DNA from 3 places in the Kitasatospora sp. CM 4170 genome. Region 3 is predicted to be linked to each of the others. Evidence: riboswitches for the same ligand, from Rfam matches in the RefSeq annotation. Region 3 holds a riboswitch; each other region holds the start of a gene.
What was found. Region 3 has a riboswitch for S-adenosylmethionine ahead of thrC (threonine synthase). Riboswitches for the same ligand answer to the same signal wherever they lie in the genome.

Region 1 (7,835 bases), 2.2 Mb from region 3:
CATGACGCGGATCAGACCCTCGGAGAAGCCCATGTACCAGTCGGGCTGGGCGTCGGTGGACACCTGGTCCGGGCGGTACGGGCCGTACGCCCAGATCGGGTTGATCGAGGCGATCGCCGAGACGGCCGCGATCAGACCGAACACCAGGAAGAAGAAGCCACCGGCCTTGGCCATGTAGACCGGCATCAGCGGCATGCCGACGACGTTCTTCTCGGTCTTGCCCGGGCCCGCCCACTGGGTGTGCTTGTGGTAGAAGACCAGGATCAGGTGGGCCACCAGCAGGCCCAGCATGATGCCCGGGATCAGCAGCACGTGGATGGTGAAGAACCGCGGCACGATGTCGTGGCCGGGGAACTCGCCCCCGAACAGGAACATCTGGATGTAGGTGCCGATCAGCGGGGTCGCCAGGACGGCGCCCTCCATGAACCGGATACCGGTGCCGGAGAGCAGGTCGTCGGGCAGCGAGTAGCCGAAGAAGCCGTCGAACATGCCCAGGACCAGCAGCAGGAAGCCGAAGACCCAGTTGATCTCACGCGGCTTGCGGAACGCGCCGGTGAAGAACACGCGCATCATGTGCACGAGCATCGCGGCCACGAAGACCAGGGCGGCCCAGTGGTGGATCTGGCGGATCAGCAGACCGCCGCGGACCTCGAAGCTGATGTCGACGGTCGACGCGTACGCCTCGGACATCTGGATGCCCTTGAGCGGGACGTACGACCCGTCGTAGATCACCTCGCCCATGGAGGGCTTGAAGAACAGCGTCAGGTAGACGCCGGTCATGATGATGATGATGAAGGTGTAGAGGCAGATCTCGCCCAGCATGAAGGACCAGTGGTCCGGGAAGATCTTGCGCAGGTTGGCCTTGGCGAGGGAGTAGATCCCCAGCCGGCCGTCCGTCCAGTCAGCAGCGGCTTCCCACTTGTTGGCGGGCTTGGCACGCGTGCTGGCGGGCTTGGCGGCACCGGAGGTGGTGCTGCTCGCGCTACTCATCGAGCACGCTCCCAGTAGCTCGGGCCGACGGGCTCATCGAAGTCGCCGGTGGCGACCAGGAAGCCCTTCTCGTCAGTGGTGATCTTCAGCTGCGGCAGCGGGTGGCCGGCCGGGCCGAAGATGACGCGCGCGCCGTCCGACAGGTCGAAGGTCGACTGGTGGCAGGGGCAGAGCGCGTGGTGGGTCTGCTGCTCGTAGAGGCTGATCGGGCAGCCGACGTGGGTGCAGATCTTCGAGTAGGCGAGGATGCCCTCGAAGCCCATCTCCCGGGACTTGTCGTCCTTGATGTCCTCCGGCGCGATGCGCACCAGCATCAGGGCGTCCTTGGCGATCTGCTGCTGGAAGTCCTCGTCGTGGACGTGCAGGCCCTCGGGCATCGCGAAGGTCAGCGACCCCGTGATGATGTCCTCGGCCTTCATCGGCAGGTTGGTGTTCATGTTGATGAGCTGCAGCGGCTTGGCCTCGGTGGCCTCGCGCCAGCCGGTGTGCGCGAGCTTGTCCTCGGGCAGCGGGCCCAGGTCGCGCAGGAGCACCACACCGGACAGCGGCACCAGGGCCATCGAACCGATGAGGGTGTTGCGGATCATCTTGCGGCGGCCGAAGCCGGACTCCGCGGCACCCGTCCTGAACTGCTCGATGACGTCGGCGCGGAGCTCGTCGTCGGCCTCGATCGGGTGACGCTCGGCCGGCAGCTCGTGGTCCGACATCAGGGTGCGGGCCCAGTGGACCGCGCCCGCGCCGATCATGAACAGGGCCAGGCCGAGGGTCATGCCCAGGGCGAAGTTCATCTCGCTGATGTGGCCCAGCGGCCAGACGTAGATGATGTTGTCCGGGTCGATGGCCACGAAGGACGCGATGAAGCCGATGGTGGCGAGCATCGACACCACGAACATCAGCGAGACCTGGCGCTCCGCGCGCTTGGCGGCCCGCTCGTCGATGTCGGTGCGGCGCGGTTCGTGGGCCGGCAGGCCCGGGTCGGCGAACGGGTCGCCGTGGGCGGCCACCTCGTGGTGCCCGGCGGAGCCGTGCGACTCCGGGAGCTTCTCTTCTGACATGTCGTGGCTCATGACTTCTTGGCCTTGGTGGTGTGGGCGGCGACCCAGATCGCGACCGCGATGAGCGTTCCGAGACCGAAGATCCAGCCGAACAGGCCCTCGGTCACCGGACCGAGGCTGCCGAGCGTGAGACCACCGGGGTTCGGCTCATCGTTGGTGGTGTGGCGGACGAAGGCCACGATCTGCTTCTTCTGCTCCTCGGGCATGGTGGTGTCCGGGAACGACGGCATGTTCTGCGGGCCGGTCTGCATGGCCTCGTAGATGTGCTTGGCGTCCACGCCCTCCAGCGACGGGGCGTACTTGCCCTTGGTCAGGGCACCGCCCTGGCCGGCGAAGTTGTGGCACTGGGCGCAGTTGGTGCGGAACAGCTCGCCACCCTTGGAGATGTCCTCGGGGTTGGTCGAGGTGAACTGCTCCTCGGTCGGCGTCACCGGGCCGGGGCCGAGCGAGGACACGAAGGCGGCGAGCTGGTCGATCTGCGCCTGCGAGTAGATGGTCTTCTTGCGCGGCACCTGGGCGCCGGGCTGCTGGGCCGGCATGCGACCGGTGCCGACCTGGAAGTCGACCGCGGCGGAGCCGACGCCAACCAGGCTCGGACCGTCGCTGCTGCCCTGGCCGTTCAGGCCGTGGCAGGAGGAGCAGCCCACGGCGAAGAGCTTCTTGCCCTCATCGATCGCGAGCGACTGCGCGGCGACGTCGGCCTGCGCCTTGTCGGCGGGCGCGAACGCGGCGTACAGCCCCCCGGTTGCCGCCAGGGCGAGAAGTAGGACGACCAGCGCCGCCAATGGGTGGCGCCGTCGTGCGGAGAGCTTTTTCACGGAATAACCCCGGTGTCAGGATCTGGTCGACTGGTGGGTGCACCCGGCGGCCGGTCTGGCCGGCACGAGGCTGCCTCTCTAGGGCTGCGCGCGCGGTCGGTCGGTGGGAGCGTCGGCACCGGACGAAGCGGCCCGTCGCCGGTGAGGGCGGGGCCGTGCGCCGGTGGCCAGCGACCTGATCAGCTGGTTACTTGATCAGGTAGATGGTCGCGAACAGGCCGATCCACACGACGTCGACGAAGTGCCAGTAGTACGACACCACGATCGCGGCGGTGGCCTGCTCGTGCGTGAAGCGCTTGGCTGCGTAAGTCCGTCCCAGGACCAGCAGGAAGGCGATCAGACCACCCGTCACGTGCAGACCGTGGAAGCCGGTGGTCAGGTAGAACACCGTGCCGTACGGGTCGGAGGACAGCGAGAGGCCGTCCTTCTTGACCAGCTCGGTGTACTCGAAGACCTGGCCGCCGATGAAGATCGCGCCCATCACGAAGGTGATGACGAACCACGAGCGGAGCTTCTTCACGTCCCCGCGCTCGGCGGCGAAGACGCCGAGCTGGCAGGTCAGCGAGGAGAGCACCAGGATCGTGGTGTTGACCGAGGAGAAGGGCACGTTGAGGGCGTGCGCCTTCTCGGTCCAGAACTCGGCTCCCTTGACGGAGCGGAGCGTGAAGTACATCGCGAAGAGGGCCGCGAAGAACATCAACTCGGAACTGAGCCAGACGATCGTTCCGACGCTGACCATGTTCGGCCGGTTGACCGATCCGTGCGCGTGCCCGGTTTCTACTGCTGTTGCTGTCGCCACGACGGACATTATGTCGGTCCCTTATTCCGTCTTCACGCCGGGGGGTCTCCCTCGGAGTGTCCGGTGCGTGCGGTATGCCCCGGTGGCGGCGGACGTGGCGTCCGGACGGGGACTGAGCAGCGGCGTGTCCCTTTTCTGACGGTTCTTCGCGGACCCCTTCGACCCCCTTGCCCAGCGTGTCGCTGCACCGCTGCGGGGGGCCCGGGAAGTAAGGGGAGCGGCCCCGCAGTCGGCCGTACGGGTGGACTGCGTGCGCGGGGGTGACGGGCCGTCCTCCGGGAGGGTGAGCCGGGGGCGCGGCGGCTTGAGGGGGATCGCGCGGGAGGGCCTCGGCGGGGGGTGATCGGGAGTAGCATCCGGAGTGAGGTGAACGTGGTCCGGATCACACGTGAGGGAGCAGGGCCCATGGCGTACAAGTCCGACGAGACGCTGACCGTCCTCGTCTACAGCCACGACCGCAACACCCGCGAGCAGGTGCTGACGGCGCTCGGCCGCCGGCCCGCCGAGGACCTTCCGGAGCTGGACTACCTGGAGTGCGCGACGCACCCCGCGGTGCTGAAGGCATTGGAGAAGGGGGGCGTCGACCTCTGCGTGCTGGACGGCGAGGCGGTGCCGGCCGGCGGGCTGGGGCTCGGGCGGCAGCTGAAGGACGAGATCTACGGCTGCCCGCCGGTGCTGGTGCTGATCGGCCGGCCGCAGGACACCTGGCTGGCCGCCTGGAGCCGCGCCGACGCCGCGATCTCCCGGCCGGTCGACCCGGTCGCGCTCGCGGAGGCCGCCGCCACGCTGCTCCGGGCCCGGGTGGCGAAGCGGACGCCCGCCGTCCACTAGATCCCACCCCCGGGGGCGCGCGCCGCGGGCGCCGTCTCAGTACGAGAGAAGAAGTCCGGCGGCGGGACCTCGGCGTCCCGCCGCTCGATAGGCTGGCTCCATCCGTACGGACATCCCTTCCGGGAACCGACAAGAGCTGGAGTCAGCCATGGTGAACGTGAACCCTGCGAACGGCGGCAACGACCCCGTGCAGGTGGTCCGCACCTGGCCCGACGTCCTGTCGGCGCTGCTGAGGGGTGAGGACCTCGACCGCTCCGCCACCTCCTGGGCGATGGACCGGATCATGAGCGGCGAGGCCTCCCCGGCCCAGGTGGCCGGGTTCATGGTGGCGCTCCGCTCCAAGGGCGAGACGGTCGAAGAGGTCACCGGCCTGGTGGACGCGATGTACGCGCACGCCGAGCCCCTCTCCATCCCCGGCCCGGCCGTGGACATCGTGGGCACCGGCGGCGACCGGGCCAAGACGGTGAACATCTCCACCATGTCCGCGATCGTCGCCGCCGCGGCCGGCGCCAAGGTGGTCAAGCACGGCAACCGGGCGGCGAGCTCCGCCAGCGGCTCCTCGGACGTCCTGGAGAAGCTCGGCATCGGCCTCGACCTGTCCGCCCGGCGGGTGGCCGAGGTGGCCGAGGAGGTCGGCCTCACCTTCTGCTCCGCGGCGCGCTTCCACCCCTCGATGCGGCACGCCGCGACCGCCCGGCGCGACCTCGGCGTCCCGACCGCGTTCAACATCCTCGGCCCGCTGACCAACCCGGCGCGGGTGACCGCGCACGCGGTCGGCTGCTTCGACACCCGGCTGGCCGGGCTGATCGCCGGCGTGCTGGCCGGGCGCGGCGCCCGCGCGCTGGTCTTCCGCGGCGACGACGGCCTGGACGAGCTGACCATCACCACCACCTCGCGGGTCTGGGTCGTCCGCGACGGCGAGGTCACCGAGACCACCTTCGACCCGCGGACGGTCGGCATCGAGCCGGTCGGCATCGAGGCGCTGCGCGGCGGCGACCCGGCGTACAACGCGGACGTGGCCCGCCGGCTGCTGGCGGGCGAGCACGGGCCGGTGCGGGACGCCGTCCTGCTGAACACGGCCTCGGCCCTGGTGGCGCTGGACCTCACCGGTGCGCCGCTCGCCGAGCAGCTCGCGGAGGGCATGGCGCGGGCCGCCCGGGCCATCGACTCCGGTGCCGCGCAGGATCTGCTGAAGCGCTGGGCGGAGGCCACCAGCAAGGCGTGAGAAGGCAGTTGGGGCCCGCGGGGAGGCGTTCCCGCGGGCCCCTCGTGCTGTCCGGATGGCGGACCGCTGTTTGACCACCCGGCGGGCGCGACCTAGAGTCTTGGCCAGGTCATGAGTGACAGCGCGAAGCCCCAGCTTGCTGTCCGGCAACCCTCCGTCCGTGGCGGGGTGCCCTGGGTGAGGACCGGGCTCCGTGGCGATCCGCCCGCGGGGCAAGCGCGGACGCCGGGCGACATGCACCCCGGGGTCCTCACCCCGTGAAGGAGTGCACCCGTGTCCCTGCTCCCCACCGCAGTCCGTGCCCCGCTCGCCGTCCTCGGCCGCGACGTGCAGGTCCCGCTCGCCGACGGTGAGAAGGTCGAGTACGCCGCGCTCGACTACGCCGCCAGCTCCCCGGCGCTGCAGCGGGTCTGGGACGACGTCGCCGCCTACGCCCCCTACTACGGCAGCGTGCACCGCGGCGCCGGCTACCTCTCCCAGCTCTCCACCGACCTGTTCGAGCAGAGCCGCCGCACCGTCGCGGAGTTCCTGGACCTGCGCGAGGGCGACCAGGTGGTCTTCACCCGGGCCACCACCGACTCGCTCAACCTGCTGGCCGGCGCCGTTCCGGCGGGCACCCGGGTCTTCGCCTTCGAGACCGAGCACCACGCCTCGCTGCTGCCCTGGGCCCACGCCGGTCTGGCCGTCACCTACCTGCGCGCCCCGCGCTCGCGGGCCGAGGCGGTCGCCGCCCTGGACACCGCGCTGGCCGCGGCGCCCGAGGGCCCCAAGCTGCTCTGCGTCACCGGTGCCTCCAACGTCACCGGCGAGCTCTGGCCGGTCGCCGAGCTGACCCGGACCGCCCACCGGCACGGCGCCCGGGTGGTGCTGGACGCCGCCCAGCTCGCCCCGCACCACCGGGTCTCGGTCCGGGAGCTGGGCGTCGACTGGATCGCCTTCTCCGGCCACAAGATCTACGCGCCGTTCGGTGCCGGGGTGCTGGCCGGGCGTGCCGACTGGCTGGACGCGGCCGAGCCCTACCTGGCCGGCGGCGGCGCGACCCGGACGGTCGCCCGGGAGGCCGACGGCTCGGTCGCCGTGGAGTGGAACACCGGCCCGGCCCGGCACGAGGCCGGCTCGCCGAACGTGATCGGCGCCTACGCCATCGCCTCGGCCTGCCGGGCGCTCACCGAGGCCGGCTGGGACGCGCTGGAGGCCCGCGAGCAACAGCTGGCCGCCCGGCTCACGGCGGGCCTGGCGGAGATCCCGCAGGTGAAGGTGCTGAACCTGTTCGGCGCCGACTCCGCGCGGGTGGGCGTCCTCTCCTTCGTCGTCGAGGGCTGGAACAGCTCGCACTTCTCGGCCGCGCTCTCCGCCGAGTACGGCATCGGGGTGCGCGACGGCCTCTTCTGTGCGCACCCGCTGGTGCGCACGCTGCTCGGCGACGAGGACGTGGCGCCGTCCGAGTGCGGGGCCCCCGAGCCGTCGCTGCCGGGTGAGCGGAGCCTGAACGCGATCCGGGTCAGCTTCGGTGCCGGCACCCCGGACGAGCACGTCGAGCGGTTCCTGACCGCCGTCCGCGAGCTGGTCACGGACGGCGCGGCGTGGACCTACCGCAACGAGGGCGGCCGCTGCGTCGCGGCGGTGCAGGTCGACCGGGGCCGGCGCGCGGGCTGAGCCGGCTCCTGCGGGCGGGCGCTACTCGTCCAGGCCGAGCGCGAAGGCGGCCTCCAGGTCGTGCTGGGAGTAGGTGCGGAAGGCGATCTGGGTCTCGGTGTGGGCCACGCCCGGGACCTTGTTCAGCCGGCCGGGGATGACCTCGGCCAGGTCGTCGTGGCGGCGTACCCGCACCATCGCCACCAGGTCGTAGCCGCCCGTGACCGAGTAGACCTCGCTGACGCCCTCGATGGCCGCGATCGCCTCGGCGATCTCCGGGATGCGGTCGACGCTGGTCTTGATCAGGACGATGGCGGTGATCACTGTTCCGGCTCCTTTGTGAGGTGCCGCCAGGGTATCGGGCGTCAGCCGGGGCGTCGCGGGGGACGGGTGGCGAGCGTGCAGGCGAAGAGGAAGCCGGCCGCGAAGCCGATGACGTGCACCAGGTAGGCCACCCCGGGCCCGGCCGAGTGCACCGACCA
Region 2 (7,835 bases), 2.6 Mb from region 3:
CCCCTCCTCGGGGGACGCGACGAACACCTTCACCAGCCCGGTCATGGCGACCACCCTGGAGGCGGCCACCGCCGGCTCGTAGGGCACAGGGCCGGCCACTGACCCCGGACCGGTGGCGCGCCCGGGCCGCGACGCGCTGTCATGAACCATGCATCTCACCCGACCTGGGGAACAGGCCATCCCCGCAGAGACCAACAGCCTCGTCGGACGGAGCCGTGAACTCGCCCGAGCACGCCGCTTACTCACCCGGTCGCGACTGGTCACCGTCACCGGGCCGGCCGGGATCGGCAAGACCCGTCTCGCCCTGCGCACCGCCCGTGACCTGCAACCCGCGTTCCCGGACGGCACCCGCCTGATCGACCTCGCCCACCTCCAGGACGGCGACCGACTCGCCCAGACCCTCGGCCTCGCCCTCGGCGTCGACCACGAGAGCACCCTCGACCCGCTCACGCCGCTCGTCCACCACCTCGCCGACCGGCGGCTGCTCCTGGTCCTCGACAACTGCGAACACCTCACGGACCACTGCGCACCGCTGATCCACACACTGCTCACGGCGGCTCCCGGGCTCCGGATCCTCGCCACCAGCCGCCACCGGCTCGGCGTCTACGGGGAGCACATCCTCGACCTCCCGCCCCTGGCCACGCCCGACGCCGAGCACCTCCCGCGGCCAGACGCCCTGACCCGCTACGCCGCGGTCCGGCTCTTCGTCCAACGAGCGCGGGCGGTCCTCGGCGGATTCCCGCACGGCGAGGAGGAGTGGACCGCCGCCGGCCACATCTGCGCCCGCCTCGACGGCATCCCGCTGGCCATCGAGCTGGCGGCGTCGTGGATGCGCGTCCTTCCGGTCCGGCAGATCCTGGACCGGCTCGACGCCTGCCCGCACCTGCCCACGCCGACCGGCGGCGCCGTGCCGGAGCGGCACCGCACCCTCCACGCGGCGATCGACTCCAGCCACCACCTCTGCACGCCCCGCGAGCGTCACCTGTGGACCGCGCTGTCCGTCTTCCACGGCGGCTTCGACCTCGCCGCGGCGGAGGCCGTCTGCCACAGCGAGGACCTGCCGCGCCAGGCGGTGCTCCGCACGCTCGCCGCACTCATGGACAAGTCCGTCCTGATCCGCGAACCGCACTCCGGGGAGCCCCGCTACCGGATGCTGGAGACGCTCCGCCACTACGGTCTCGCCCGGCTGCGCGAGCAGGGACGCGAGGCGGACACCCGGCGGCGCCACCGCGACCACTACCGCGATCTCGCCGCCCGCGCCGAGGCCGACTGGTTCAGCCCCCGGCAGAGCGCCTGGTTCGCCCGCCTGCGCCGGGACCACGCCAACATCCGCTCCGCCGTCGAGTTCGGCCTCACCTCACCCACCGAGGCCCAGGGGGCGCTCGAACTCGTCGCCGCCCTCTGGAGCCACCGGTTCGGACACGGCTGCCTGGAGGAGGAGCGGTACTGGCTCGACCGCACCCTCGTGCTCGGCACCACGCCGACCCCGGCCAGGGCCAAGGCCCTCTGGGCCGACGGCTGGCTCGCCCTCCTGCGCGGCGACGCGCCGACCGCCGCCGCGCGCCTCGCCGAGTGCCGGGCCATCGCCGAGCGCTTCGACCACGGCCCCACCCACGCCCTCGCCGACCAGCTCGCCGGCCTGAGCGCGCTGTTCCGGGACGACTTCGCCCAGGCCGTCGAGCTCCTGCACCGGGCCCTCGACCACCACACCGCGACGGAGGACCCGGGCGCGCAGTGGACCACCCTCTTCCTGCTGGCCGTCGCCTGCACCCTGGCCGCGGACCCCCGCGCGCGCCACTACGCGGACCGGGGCCTGGCGCTCTGCGACGCCCATCAGGCCCAGTGGTCCCGCCGGTACGCCCTGTGGGTCATCGGGCTGCAGCGCTGGCTGGCGGCCGACCTCGACGGCGCCCGCACCGCCCTGAAGGACGCCCTGAGGGTGGAGGAGCCCGGACACAACCTCTTCGCCACGGCGCAGACCCTGGAGGTCCTCGCCTGGACCGCCGCGCAGGCCGGATCGGCCGCCGACGGTGCCGTCCTGCTGGGAGCCGCCCAGGCGGTGTGGGAGCGGATCGGCGTCGTGCCGCCCGCGCTCGGTCGCCTCCTGAACCACCGCGAGGCCTGCCGCACCCTCCTGCGCCGCCACCTCGCCGAGGAGCAGCTGGCGGGGGCCGAGCGAACCGGCGCCGAGATGTCCCTGTCGCAGGCGGTCGCCTTCGCCCTCGACTGGGAACCGGCCCCGCCCGCCGGGGCCGCGCCCGGGCGCTCTCCCCTGACCGCCCGGGAGCAGCAGGTCGTCGACCTCCTGATCGAGGGCCTGACGGACAAGCAGATCGCCGCCCGCCTGGTCCTGTCCCCGCGCACCGTCGAGGGCCACGTCCAGCGCGTCATGACCAAGCTCGACGTCACCTCCCGGCTCCAGATCGCGACCTGGGCCTTCGGCCTCCGCGCCACCCCGCGCTGAACCCCCGGTCCCCGGCGCCGTGTCCGGCGGTCCGACCGGCCACGTGGTTGTACGTGACCGGTCGGGCCGGGGCGAGCAGGTGATTCCACGCTGTCGCGTACCGGCCCACGGCCCCGAAGCTTGCTCCGACACGCCGGCCCACGACCCGAGCCCAGCCCCCACGTGCGTCCCGCACAACAGTGCGCAGCACGCCCAGCGGGCCGGTCGCGTCACCCCCACCCTCACCCCCGGGACCACCCCAGTGCCCGGGACACACCTCTGGAGCCGCTGTGCACGCGCGCCGCCGCACCTCCCGCCTCCTCGCGCCACTGACCGTGGCCGCGCTGGCCCTGCCACTGGCCCTCGCCGCCACCCCGGCACGGGCCGCCGACAGCCCCACGGCGGGCAGCCCCACCGCCGTGAGCCGTACGGCCGCCGGCCCCACGGCCGCCAGCCCCACCGCCGCCGTCGCCATGGGAGACAGCTACATCTCCGGCGAAGCCGGCCGCTGGAAGGGCAACAGCCTCAGCACCTCCACTAGCCGCGCCGGAACCGACCGGGCCTGGACCGGCAGCTCGTACGACCCGTCCCGGGTCTACGGGGCCAGCGCCGGCAACGGCTGCGACCGCTCGGACGTCGCCGAGATCCGCAGTGCCCCCACCACCGCGCAGTACCAGATCAACCTGGCCTGCTCGGGCGCCACCTCCGCCAACATCCCCCGCGCCGCCGGCGGCGGGCAGTCCTACAAGGGCGAGGCCCCGCAGGCCGACCAGCTCGCCCAGGTCGCCCGCAACTACAACGTCAAGCTCGTCTCCCTCTCGATCGGCGGCAACGACCTCGGCTTCGCCGACGTCATCATCTCCTGCGTCCAGGACTACGAGATCTGGAACTCCTACTGCCACGACGACCAGCAGGAGGCCGTCGACTCCCGGATGGACGAGGCCATGGCCGGCGTCGCCAAGTCCATCGACGAGATCCGCGCCGTCATGACCCAGGCGGGCCAGGCCCCCGACAGCTACCGGATCGTCCTCCAGTCGTACCCGTCCCCGATTCCGCGCAGCTCCGAGAACCGCTACCCGGAGAGCGGCTGGAGCCGGACCAGCACCGGCGGCTGCCCGTTCTGGAACCAGGACGCCGACTGGGCCCGGGACCGCCTCGTCCCGCAGATCTCCGACCGGCTCGCGCGCGTCGCCGCGGCCAAGGGCGTGCAGTTCCTCGACCTCCGGGACATGCTCCAGGGACGTGAGGTCTGCTCCACCGCCACCCGTCTGGCCACCCCCAGCAGCCCGCCCACCGCGACCGGGAGCGAGTGGGCCCGCTTCCTCGACTTCGGCACCACGGTCCAGGGCACCATCGAGGAGTCCTTCCACCCCAACTACTACGGCCAGCAGGCCCTCGGGCGCTGCCTGACCCTGCTGGACGCCAAGGGCGGCGGCAACTGGTCCTGCCGCAACACCGCTGGCCGCGACTCCACCGGCATGTACCTCACCGCTCGGTAGCCCGCCCCGCGACGGGCCGCCCCTCCCGGCCCCACCCGGGAGGGGCGGCCATCACCGGTGAGCGGCGACAGGCCCTTTGGCGGGTTGCCCGGGGAATCTTGTATGGTGCTTGGCGAATCATCCAGAGGGGTGGAGGGACCGGCCCTACGAAGCCCCGGCAACTCCCCGGTCGACTCGGCGTCCGAAGTACGCGCCGCGCCGTCCGGGACCAGTGCCAACTCCGGCCTGTCGCCAATGTGGCGCGGGAAAGATGAGGAGACACGGTGCTCTCTGTGCTGTCCTTCGCCCGGGCGCTTCCCGCCCCGGTCCTTCCGCGTACCCGTCTCGTGCCCGGCGCAGGCAATCGGCCGACTTCTCCGGCCTGCACTCGCTGACCACCCCCCCGCTCCCCGCGGGGAGCGTCCGCGAGCGAAGCCCTGCTGCTCGCGGGATCTGAGACGGAGTACCCATCCATGGAGAACACGAGCGGCGTCGGCGTGCTCGACAAGGTCACCTCGATCCTCGGCACCCTGGAGGCCGGTCCCGCCACCCTGGCCGGACTCGTCAACGCCACCGGCCTGGCGCGCCCCACCGCCCACCGGCTCGCCGTCGCACTCGAACAGCACCGACTGGTCACACGGGACTTGCAGGGCCGGTTCATGCTCGGCCCCCGGCTCACAGAGCTCTCGGCGGCCGCCGGTGAGGACCGCCTGCTGGCGGCCGCCGGCCCGGTCCTCACCCACCTGCGCGACGTCACCGGCGAGAGCGCCCAGCTCTACCGCCGACAGGGCGAGATCCGGATCTGCGTGGCCGCCGTCGAGCGCCTTTCCGGTCTGCGTGACACCGTTCCCGTTGGCGTCACCCTCCCCATGAAGGTCGGCTCCGCCGCCCAGATCCTGCTCGCCTGGGAGGAGCCCGAGCGGCTCCACCGCGGCCTGCAGGGCGCCCGCTTCACCGCCACCGCCCTCAGCGGCGTACGGCGGCGCGGCTGGGCCCAGTCCATCGGTGAACGCGAGCTCGGGGTCGCCTCCGTCTCCGCGCCGGTCCGCGGCCCGTCGAACCGGGTCGTGGCCGCGGTCTCGGTCTCCGGCCCGATCGAGCGGCTCACCCGCCACCCCGGCGCCCACCTCTCCCAGGCCGTCGTCGAGGCGGCCGCCCGCCTCACCGAAGCCCTGCGCCAGTCCTGATCGGTTCGCGTCCTCTTCGTGAAGCGGTTCGCCGCCGGCGGTCGGACGGGCTCCGCCGTTGCGCGGCGGAGCCCGTAGAGGGGGAGGCCCGGGTGATGGGGGACGGGCAGTTTGTTTCCTGCGCTGAGTAGGAGTAATCTCGCCCAGTCGCTCGGCAGGGAGCACCGGACACGCATCGGCGCGGACGGTCCCGGGGCGGCCGATCCCTTGAAACACCACTCCTTCCCTTCCGGGCTGGATTGCGTCTTGTCGCACTCCTGTTCGGGGCAGGGTCTATTCGGCGTGTGTGTTTATCGGGATTGTGGCCGGATTCGCTTTTCGGAGCGGGGGTCGGCTAGAGTTTGAAACGTCGGACGGGGCGAACAGCCGCAGAAGACACCGGCGAGTTGGATGAACGAAGCCCCGGAAACGGAGCGGAAAACGTCTGATAAGCTGGAAACACGAAAGAACGAAGCGCCCGGAGGGTCGGTGTGAAAGCCGCCTGAAGGAAGTGTCCGTTCCTTGAGAACTCAACAGCGTGCCAAAAGTCAACGCCAGATATGTTGACATCCCCGGCCTCAGATTCTCTGGGGTTGGAGATTCCTTTTGAAATAACACAGCGAGGACGCAGTGCGCGGGACCGCCCTATTCCGGTGGTTGCCGTGCCGCTCAACGCGAGTGTGACACCGGCCCTGTTCAATGTCGGGGCCGAGTAATCATTCACGGAGAGTTTGATCCTGGCTCAGGACGAACGCTGGCGGCGTGCTTAACACATGCAAGTCGAACGGTGAAGCCCTTCGGGGTGGATCAGTGGCGAACGGGTGAGTAACACGTGGGCAATCTGCCCTGCACTCTGGGACAAGCCCTGGAAACGGGGTCTAATACCGGATATGACCTTCCTCCGCATGGGGGTTGGTGGAAAGCTCCGGCGGTGCAGGATGAGCCCGCGGCCTATCAGCTTGTTGGTGGGGTAATGGCCTACCAAGGCGACGACGGGTAGCCGGCCTGAGAGGGCGACCGGCCACACTGGGACTGAGACACGGCCCAGACTCCTACGGGAGGCAGCAGTGGGGAATATTGCACAATGGGCGAAAGCCTGATGCAGCGACGCCGCGTGAGGGATGACGGCCTTCGGGTTGTAAACCTCTTTCAGCAGGGAAGAAGCGCAAGTGACGGTACCTGCAGAAGAAGCACCGGCTAACTACGTGCCAGCAGCCGCGGTAATACGTAGGGTGCGAGCGTTGTCCGGAATTATTGGGCGTAAAGAGCTCGTAGGCGGCCTGTCGCGTCGGATGTGAAAGCCCGGGGCTTAACCCCGGGTCTGCATTCGATACGGGCAGGCTAGAGTGTGGTAGGGGAGATCGGAATTCCTGGTGTAGCGGTGAAATGCGCAGATATCAGGAGGAACACCGGTGGCGAAGGCGGATCTCTGGGCCATTACTGACGCTGAGGAGCGAAAGCGTGGGGAGCGAACAGGATTAGATACCCTGGTAGTCCACGCCGTAAACGTTGGGAACTAGGTGTTGGCGACATTCCACGTCGTCGGTGCCGCAGCTAACGCATTAAGTTCCCCGCCTGGGGAGTACGGCCGCAAGGCTAAAACTCAAAGGAATTGACGGGGGCCCGCACAAGCAGCGGAGCATGTGGCTTAATTCGACGCAACGCGAAGAACCTTACCAAGGCTTGACATATGCCGGAAACGTCTAGAGATAGGCGCCCCCTTGTGGTCGGTATACAGGTGGTGCATGGTTGTCGTCAGCTCGTGTCGTGAGATGTTGGGTTAAGTCCCGCAACGAGCGCAACCCTTGTTCTGTGTTGCCAGCATGCCTTTCGGGGTGATGGGGACTCACAGGAGACTGCCGGGGTCAACTCGGAGGAAGGTGGGGACGACGTCAAATCATCATGCCCCTTATGTCTTGGGCTGCACACGTGCTACAATGGTCGGTACAAAGGGCTGCGATGCCGCGAGGCGGAGCGAATCCCAAAAAGCCGGCCTCAGTTCGGATTGGGGTCTGCAACTCGACCCCATGAAGTTGGAGTTGCTAGTAATCGCAGATCAGCATGCTGCGGTGAATACGTTCCCGGGCCTTGTACACACCGCCCGTCACGTCACGAAAGTCGGTAACACCCGAAGCCGGTGGCCTAACCCGTAAGGGGAGGAGCCGTCGAAGGTGGGACCAGCGATTGGGACGAAGTCGTAACAAGGTAGCCGTACCGGAAGGTGCGGCTGGATCACCTCCTTTCTAAGGAGCAATACGCCGGTTGCAGGCGAGTGTCCTGCACGGTTGCTCATGGGTGGAACGTTGACTATTCGGCACAGTTCAGACGATGTCTCCTAGTACTGCTTCGGCGTGGAAGAGAGTTCATGGTTTGGGTGTGTCGGGCACGTTGTTGGGTCCTGAGGGAACGGAAGTTGCCTCATGGATGCCGGTCTCACTGAAGAGGTGCCTTCGGGTGTCTTGGAGGTGGGTGACTGGTCGTTGTTTGAGAACTGCACAGTGGACGCGAGCATCTGTGGCCAAGTTTTTAAGGGCGCACGGTGGATGCCTTGGCACCAGGAACCGATGAAGGACGTGGGAGGCCACGATAGGCCCCGGGGAGCTGTCAACCGAGCTTTGATCCGGGGGTGTCCGAATGGGGAAACCCGGCAGTCGTCATGGGCTGTCACCCGCTGCTGAACACATAGGCAGTGTGGAGGGAACGCGGGGAAGTGAAACATCTCAGTACCCGCAGGAAGAGAAAACAACC
Region 3 (7,835 bases):
CGTGGTTACGGTCCAGGTCGGCGATCACCTCGCCCAGGGTGGCGCCCTCGGCGCTCACCTCGGCGGCGCCGCCGGTGTAGGTGCGCAGGATGGTCGGGATGCGGACGTTGGCGCTCATGGGGGGGCTTCTCCTAGCTGCGGGTGGGTCAGGCGGAGGCGAGGCCGGCGTCGCGGAACGAGGCCAGCGTCGGGCGGATGACGGCGGTCATCCCGGCGTCGGAGACGGCGTCCAGCGTCTTCAGGCCGTCGCCGGTGTTGATCGCGACGGTCTCCTTGGCCGGGTCCAGCTGTCCGGTCTCGACCAGCTTCTTCAGCACGCCGACGGTGACGCCGCCGGCGGTCTCCGCGAAGATGCCCTCGGTGCGGGCCAGCAGCTTGATCGCGGCCACCACCTCGACGTCCGTCACGTCCTCGACCGCACCGCCGGTGCGCCGGGCGATGTCCAGCACGTACGGGCCGTCGGCCGGGTTGCCGATCGCCAGCGACTTGGCGATGGTGTCCGGCTTGACCGGGCGGATCACGTCGTGGCCGGCCTTGAACGCCGCCGACACCGGCGAGCAGCCCTCGGCCTGGGCGCCGAAGATCTTGTACGGCCGGTCCTCGACCAGGCCGAGCTTCACCAGCTCCCGCAGCCCCTTGTCGATCTTCGTCAGCTGGGAGCCCGAGGCGATCGGGATGACGATCTGCTCCGGCAGGCGCCAGCCCAGCTGCTCGCAGATCTCGTACGCCAGCGTCTTGGAGCCCTCGCCGTAGTACGGGCGCAGGTTGACGTTGACGAAGCCCCAGCCCTCGCCGGCCGGGTCGCCGATCAGCTCCGAGCAGAAGCGGTTCACGTCGTCGTAGTTGCCCTCGATGCCGACCAGCTCGCCGCCGTAGACACCGGCCATGACGACCTTGCCCTGCTCCAGGTCGTGCGGGATGAACACGCAGGACTTGAAGCCGGCCCGGGCGGCCGCGGCGCCCACCGCGCCGGCCAGGTTGCCGGTCGAGGAGCAGGAGAGCGTGGTGAAGCCGAACGCCCGCGCCGCCTCGATCGCGCAGGCGACCACGCGGTCCTTGAAGGAGTGGGTCGGGTTGCCGGAGTCGTCCTTGATGTGCAGCTGCGCGGTGAAGCCGAGCTCGCGGCCCAGGTTGTCCGCCTTGACCAGCGGGGTCCAGCCCGGGTTCAGGTTCGGCTTGGTGGCGACGTCGGCCGGCACCGGCAGCAGCGGGGCGTAGCGCCAGATCGACGCCGGGCCGGACTCGATCCGCTTGCGCAGCGCCTCGGCGCCCTCGCTCCCGAAGTCGTACGCGATCTCCAGCGGCCCGAAGCACTCCAGGCAGGCGAAGCTGGGGCCGAGCGGGAAGCGGGTGCCGCACTCGCGACAGGACAGCGCGGCGGCGGGGCCGAGATCAACGGTGCTGACGGGTGCGGCTGTGTCGATAGCCATGGTGGCGGAGGCCTCTCTCCTCATCTTCCCCGCGGCGCGGTCGCGCCACAGGCCGGAATTGGCACCTGTCCCGCCGGGGCCTGTGACGACAGCCGCGCGAGAAGGTTGCCGGGACGTCAACGGGCCGTTCCCTCAGTCCCTCTGGATGAGCTCTGTGAAGTTGTCGGTCGTGCTCAGCGGCGACCCCGGCGTGCGAAGGTCCGACCGCTGTACGAAGACTGTATCCGAAGGCGTGAAGCTTGAACGGGACCGTCCGCCACGCGAGATGGCCCGTTCCACCCGCCCCTTCCACCCCGATCAGCTCCACCCGATCCCGCCGAGGAGAGACCCGTGCCCGCCGACCCGACACCCGAGCTCGTCCCGCAGGCGGCGTCCTGGCTGCGCCGCCGCTCGTGGAGCGCGGCCGACCGTCCGGTGCGCACCCTGCTGGAGGCCAAGCGGGCCGCCGGCCGCGCGGGCAGCGTCAGCGTCGTCCTGCCCGCACTCGACGAGGAGGCCACGGTCGGCGACATCGTCCGGACGGTCCGCCGGGAGCTGATGGAGCGCCTGCCGCTGGTCGACGAGCTCGTCGTGGTCGACTCCGGCTCCGCCGACGGCACCGCCGCCGTGGCCGCCGCGGCCGGCGCCCGGGTGGTCCACCGGGACGAGATCCTCCCCCGGCTGCCCGCCGCCCCCGGCAAGGGCGAGGTGCTCTGGCGCTCGCTGCTGGTCACCCGCGGCGAGATCGTCTGCTTCATCGACGCCGACCTGCGCGAGTTCGACCCGGCCTTCGTCTCCGGCATCGTCGGGCCGCTGCTCACCGACCCCGGCATCCAGCTGGTCAAGGCCATGTACGACCGGCCGCTCGAAGTGACGCCGAGCGACTCCGCCGCGGGCGACGCCGCGGTGGTCCCGTCCGGCGGCGGCCGGGTCACCGAACTGGTCGCCCGCCCCCTGCTGAACCTGCACTGGCCGGAACTCGCCGGTTTCGTCCAGCCGCTCGGCGGCGAGTACGCGGCCCGCCGCTCACTGCTCGAACGGCTGCCCTTCCCCACCGGCTACGGCGTCGAGCTCGGGCTGCTGGTCGACGCACTGGAGACCGCCGGTCTGGACGCCCTGGCCCAGGTGGACGTCGGCGTGCGCCACCACCGCCACCAGGACGGCCAGGCGCTCGGCCGGATGGCCGCCACCATCTACCGCACCGCACTCGAACGGCTCGACCGGACGCACCGGCTCAAGGCCTCCGCCGATCTGGTGCACCCGCTGCTCACCCAGTTCACCCGCGATCCGGAGACCAGGGAGTTCACCGCCCACACCCACCCGGTCACGGCCCTGGAACGGCCCCCGATGCACACCGTCCCCGAGTACGCAGGCCGCCACCTGCCCCGCTGAGGGGTTTGCGGCCCCGGGCCCCCGGCAACCTACCCATCATGGGCGATCTCACGACCGAGCGTTCGAATCCGACCGGCACCGCCCCGGTCCTGGTGGCCTCCAACCGGGGACCGGTGTCGTTCAGCACGGCGGAGGACGGCACGCTGGCCCTCCGCCGGGGCGGCGGGGGCCTGGTCTCCGGGCTCTCCGCGATCGGCGACCCCGACGCCGTCTGGGTCTGCGCGGCCCTCGGCGACGCGGACCGCCGGGCCGCCCGGGAGGCCCCGGACGGCCGCCTCGACCGGGCCGGCCACGACGTCGGCGGGCAGGCCGTCCGGATGCTGGACATCGACCCGGAGACCTTCGCCCGCGCCTACAACGGCGTGGCCAACTCGACCCTCTGGTTCGTCCACCACCTGCTCTACGCCACCCCCACCGCCCCCGCCTTCGGCGCCGCCTTCCGCACCGAGTGGCAGGCGTACACCGCCTACAACGCCGCCTTCGCCGAGGCGCTGGCCGCCGAGGCCGCCCCCGGCGCCGCCGTCCTGGTGCAGGACTACCACCTCTCGCTGGCCCCCGCCCTGCTCCGCGCCGCCCGGCCGGACCTGCGGATCGGCCACTTCTCGCACACCCCGTGGGCCCCGCCCGAGTACTTCCGGCTGCTGCCCGACGACGTGGCCGAGTCCGTGCTGACCGGCATCCTCGGCGCCGACCGGGCCGCCTTCCTGACCCGCCGCTGGGCGCTCGCCTTCGCCGAGTGCTGCGCCGCGGTGCTCGGGGCCGAGGTCGACCGCGAGGCCCTCACCGTCACCCACGCGGGCCGCACCACCCGCCTCGGCGTCCACGGCCTCGGGGCGGACGCCGACTTCCTGCGCGAGCGCGCCCACCGCCCGGACGTCGAGGAGCGGCTCGCCGCGCTACGCGAGGCCGTCGGCGACCGCCGCACCGTGGTCCGGGTCGACCGCACCGAGCTGAGCAAGAACATCGTGCGCGGCTTCCAGGCCTACCGGCACCTGCTCCGCACCCGCCCGGAGTGGCACGACCGCGTCGTCCACATCGCCTTCGCCTACCCCTCGCGGACCGACCTCGCCGAGTACCGCGACTACACCGCGCGGGTCCGGGAGCTGGCCGCGGAGATCAACACCGAGTTCGGCACGGACTCCTGGCAGCCGCTGATCCTGCACGTCAACGACGACTTCCCGCGTTCGCTCGCCGCCTACCGGCTGGCCGACGTCGCCCTGGTCAACCCGATCCGCGACGGCATGAACCTGGTCGCCAAGGAGGTGCCGGTGGTCTCCGACCGGGGCTGCGCGCTCGTCCTCTCGCGCGAGGCCGGCGCGCACGCGGAGCTCGGCGAGGACGCGCTGAGCGTCAACCCCTACGACGTGATCGCCACCGCCGACGCGCTGCACACCGGGCTCACCATGGCCGCCGACGAGCGCGCCGACCGCACCAAGCGGCTCGCCGCCGCGGCCACCGCGCTGCCGCCCCAGCAGTGGTTCCTCGACCAGCTGGACGCGCTCCGCTGACCGCCCGGACGCGCTGAGCCGACCGCCCGGACGGCTCGGCGCTCAGCCCTCCGCGCCGAGCGCCGTGCCGAGCGCCGTCAGCAGCTCCACCACGCCGGCCGGGCCCGCCACCACGAGGTCGGCCCGGTCGGCGAGCTCCTTGACCGGCGCGTCGCCCACCGTGCCGCTGCAGACCAGCAGCCCCGCGACGCCCTCGCCGCGCAGCCGCTCCACCGCGTCGAAGGCCGCCAGGTCGCCCAGGTCGTCCCCCGCGTACAGCACCGCGCGCGCTCCGCGCTCGCGCAGGTAGCCGGTCAGCGCGGCCCCCTTGTCGACCCCCGGCGGACGCAGCTCCAGCACCAGCCGGCCCGGCTCCACCACCAGTCCGTGGGACTCGGCCAGCGCCCCGACCGGCGCACGCAGCAGCGCCAGCGTCTCCTCGGGTGCCTCGGTGCGCCGCGTGTGCACCGCCAGCGACCGCCCCTTGTCCTCCACCCACGTCCCGGCCGGCGCCCCGGACTCAGCCAGCACCGCGGCCAGCTCGGCCCGTGCCCGCTCGACCCCCGGGTGCACCGGCGGCGCGGTCAGCTCCCCCGACTCCCAGCGCTCGGCGCCGTAGTGGCCGAGCACCACCACACCGGTGAGCGTGTCCAGGCCTCCGTACTCCACCGCCAGCGCGGCTGGCCGGCCGGTCACCACCACGATCGACCCGACCCGCGGCGCCAGGGCGGTCAGCGCCCCGGCCGCGTCCGGGTGCGCCCGTGCGGACGCGGGGTCGGCCACGATCGGCGCCAGCGTCCCGTCGAAGTCCAGTGCGACCACCGCGTCCCGAGGCGCCCGGAGGATCTCCGCCAGGCCCGCGCGCCCGGCGTCCGTGGTCGGCAGCACACTCTGCTCAAGGCCCATGCCCGGACCCTACCCACGCGGCCGCGCCCGGACTCCCGCTAGCGGGCGGCCCGGCGGGCGTCCCGGATCCGGCGCAGCCGGTTCACCAGGACCGGAGCGTGCGCCAGCGCCTCCGGCCGGTCCAGCAGCGCGTTCAGCAGCTGGTAGTACCGGGTGCTGGAGAGGCCCAGCTCCTCCCGGATGGCCCGCTCCTTCGCCCCGGCCGTCCGCCACTGGCGGCCTTCGAGCTCCAGTACCGCCAAGTCACGCTCACCGAGTCCACCCGTGCCGGCCACGAGCCACACCTCCGCCCACCACTACGGAGTGTCATTCTGCCCCGCGGACCCGACACACTCTGCGCCCCGCGGCCGGAGCCGTCCCCGGCTAGCGTCGACCCCATGACCGCCACGACGCCCAGCTTCGCCCTGCACATCCCCGCCGCCGAGCTCGAACCCGACCCGCTCGACCCGGCCCAGATCGTCTCCGGAACCCCCGAGGTCTCCGGCCGCGTGCTCTCCGAGTCCGCCGACGGCCGCCAGCTCCGCGGGATCTGGCAGATCACCCCGGGCGTGGTCACCGACGTGGAGGCCGACGAGATGTTCGTGGTGCTCAGCGGCCGGGCCACCATCGAGATCGAGGACGGCCCGACGCTCCACGTCGGCCCGGGCGACTGCGGCGTCCTGCGCGCCGGGGACCGCACCACCTGGACGGTCCACGAGACCCTCCGCAAGGCCTACGCGATCAGCCTCTGACGCTGACCGCGCAGCCCACGATGGCAGCTCGGGTCCTCACTTTCGGACTCGGGCTGCTTCCTTCACCGCGGCCTCCTGCAGCCCCTCCAGCACCTGCTTGGGGTCGCCGGTCACGGCACCGCCGATGCCCGTCTTGATGCGGTTGCTGACCTCGGCCCAGGCCGGGTCCCCGAACGGGTAGAAGCTGGCGCTGGCCAGCCCGGCCGCGAACTGCTTCAGGTCCTCGTGCCGGCCGCCGCCCCTGGTCATCTCGGTGAAGGCGTCCTGGGTGACCGGCAGCAGGTTGTAGGCCTCGTCGAACTTGAGCTGGTTCTCCTTGGCGTAGACGAAGGAGAGGAACCTGCGGATCTCGTTCTTGTGCCCGTTGGCCTTGAACGCCATCATCCAGTCCGCCACGCCGAGGCTGGCGGTCTTCGCCAGGCCGTCCTTCCGCGGGATCGGCGCCGTGCCGAAGTCGACCTTGGCGTTGGCGGCCATCCGCAGCAGCGTCGGGTGCCCGTTGAGCATCGCCACCTTGCCGGCCGCGAAGTCGGTGAACACCGGGGTGCGGTTCATCCTGCCCGGCTCGGGGTACGTCAGCTTCGTCTCGACCAGGTTGGTCCGCAGCCATCCGAACGTGGCCTGGTTCTGGGCACTGTCGATGGTGTAGTTGCCGACGTCGTCGGAGAGGCTCCCGCCGCCGCTCAGCGTCCACAGCATCGACTCGGCCGGCGCCTCCTCGGGCCCCAGCGGCAGCCCGTACGGCACGACCCCGGGTACCTTCGCCCGGATCTTCTCGGCAGCCTGCCGCAGCTCGTTCCAGGTGGCCGGCGGCTGGGTGATGCCGGCCTTCTGGAAGATCGCCTTGTTGTAGAAGAGCACCCGCGAGGAGGAGACGAACGGGATCCCGTACTGCGTGCCGAGCACCTGCCCGGCGTGGCTGAACGACTCCAGCATGTTGGCCTGGGTGTCCAGCGAGAGCACGTCGGCGACCGGGTAGAGCCGGTTCGCGGCGGCCTGGTCGGCGAAGCCGCCGGTCTGCACCAGGTCGGGCGACTTGCCGCTGCCCACCAGGTCGGCGACCCGCTTGCCGATGTCCGTCCAGCCGACCACCTCGACGTCGACCCTGATGCCCGGGTTGGCGGTCTCGAAGCGGCGGGCCACGTCCTCCCAGTAGAGCTTGGAGCTGGTGGCGGCGTCCTCGCCGTAGTCGGCCGCCACCAGCTTGAGGGTGACCGTCCGGTCGCCCTGGCCGCCGCAGCCGGTGAGCAGCAGCGCTCCGGCCAGCGCGGTGCCGAGCAGCCGGGTGGGGGCCTGGGCACGCCTGTTCAACGCGGGTACCGCCTTCGGGGGGAGGAAACCGGCCGGACGGGGGGAAATCCGGCGGGCAGGCCGCCACCCTGCCAAACCTCCGGCACAGTGGTCCAGACCTCCGGGCGGTACCCGGCAGGTAGTTACCGAAGTGCGGGGGTCGTTGCGCGATGCGCAACGACCCGGCTCCGAACCGGGGCGAACCCGGCCGTGCGGGGCGCGCGCAAAGTGCCGCACACCACATGGATCTGCGACAAAGCTCACCCCAGTTGGACCAGACCAATCCGACAACTGGACTAGACCTCTCCGACCTGGCCAAGGGAAACTGTCCTCCGTGAAGCACGTCATCGCACTCGATGTAGGCGGCACCGGCATGAAGGCCGCGCTGCTCGCCCAGGACGGCTCCGTGCTGTTCGAAGCACGCCGACCGACCGGGCGGGAGCACGGCACGGAAGCCGTCGTCGCCGCCATCCTCGACTTCGCCGCCGATCTGGCGGACGAGGGCCGCAGCCGCTTCGGCGTCGCGCCGCTGGCGGCGGGGGTCGCCGTCCCGGGGACGATCGACGAGAAGAACGGCGTCGCGGTCTTCTCGGCCAATCTCGGCTGGCGGGACCTCCCGC

Region 1: another riboswitch for S-adenosylmethionine. It lies ahead of RMN57_RS12010 (aminotransferase class V-fold PLP-dependent enzyme); the one in region 3 lies ahead of thrC (threonine synthase).
Region 2: another riboswitch for S-adenosylmethionine. It lies ahead of RMN57_RS32660 (IclR family transcriptional regulator); the one in region 3 lies ahead of thrC (threonine synthase).

What each region holds. Positions count from the first base shown of each region.
Region 1 is NZ_CP134877.1:2,956,280-2,964,114, reverse strand. It holds gene RMN57_RS12040 (ubiquinol-cytochrome c reductase cytochrome b subunit) at 1-990, opposite strand, end outside; gene RMN57_RS12035 (Rieske 2Fe-2S domain-containing protein) at 987-2,045, opposite strand; gene RMN57_RS12030 (c-type cytochrome) at 2,054-2,863, opposite strand; gene RMN57_RS12025 (heme-copper oxidase subunit III) at 3,051-3,671, opposite strand; gene RMN57_RS12020 (hypothetical protein) at 4,068-4,493, shown strand; gene trpD (anthranilate phosphoribosyltransferase) at 4,642-5,718, shown strand; SAM riboswitch class IV at 5,826-5,943, shown strand; gene RMN57_RS12010 (aminotransferase class V-fold PLP-dependent enzyme) at 5,992-7,374, shown strand; gene RMN57_RS12005 (Lrp/AsnC ligand binding domain-containing protein) at 7,396-7,677, opposite strand; gene RMN57_RS12000 (rhomboid family intramembrane serine protease) at 7,719-7,835, opposite strand, start outside.
Region 2 is NZ_CP134877.1:7,768,757-7,776,591, forward strand. It holds gene RMN57_RS32645 (heparin lyase I family protein) at 1-82, shown strand, start outside; gene RMN57_RS32650 (LuxR C-terminal-related transcriptional regulator) at 149-2,464, shown strand; gene RMN57_RS32655 (GDSL-type esterase/lipase family protein) at 2,734-3,942, shown strand; SAM riboswitch class I at 4,057-4,199, shown strand; gene RMN57_RS32660 (IclR family transcriptional regulator) at 4,395-5,108, shown strand; rRNA gene RMN57_RS32665 (16S ribosomal RNA) at 5,807-7,330, shown strand; rRNA gene RMN57_RS32670 (23S ribosomal RNA) at 7,604-7,835, shown strand, end outside.
Region 3 is NZ_CP134877.1:5,172,289-5,180,123, reverse strand. It holds gene RMN57_RS22165 (MoaD/ThiS family protein) at 1-118, opposite strand, end outside; gene thrC (threonine synthase) at 147-1,430, opposite strand; SAM riboswitch class I at 1,448-1,582, opposite strand; gene RMN57_RS22155 (glucosyl-3-phosphoglycerate synthase) at 1,761-2,801, shown strand; gene RMN57_RS22150 (trehalose-6-phosphate synthase) at 2,840-4,309, shown strand; gene otsB (trehalose-phosphatase) at 4,352-5,194, opposite strand; gene RMN57_RS22140 (DUF3263 domain-containing protein) at 5,233-5,478, opposite strand; gene RMN57_RS22135 (cupin domain-containing protein) at 5,572-5,925, shown strand; gene RMN57_RS22130 (extracellular solute-binding protein) at 5,962-7,236, opposite strand; gene RMN57_RS22125 (ROK family protein) at 7,550-7,835, shown strand, end outside.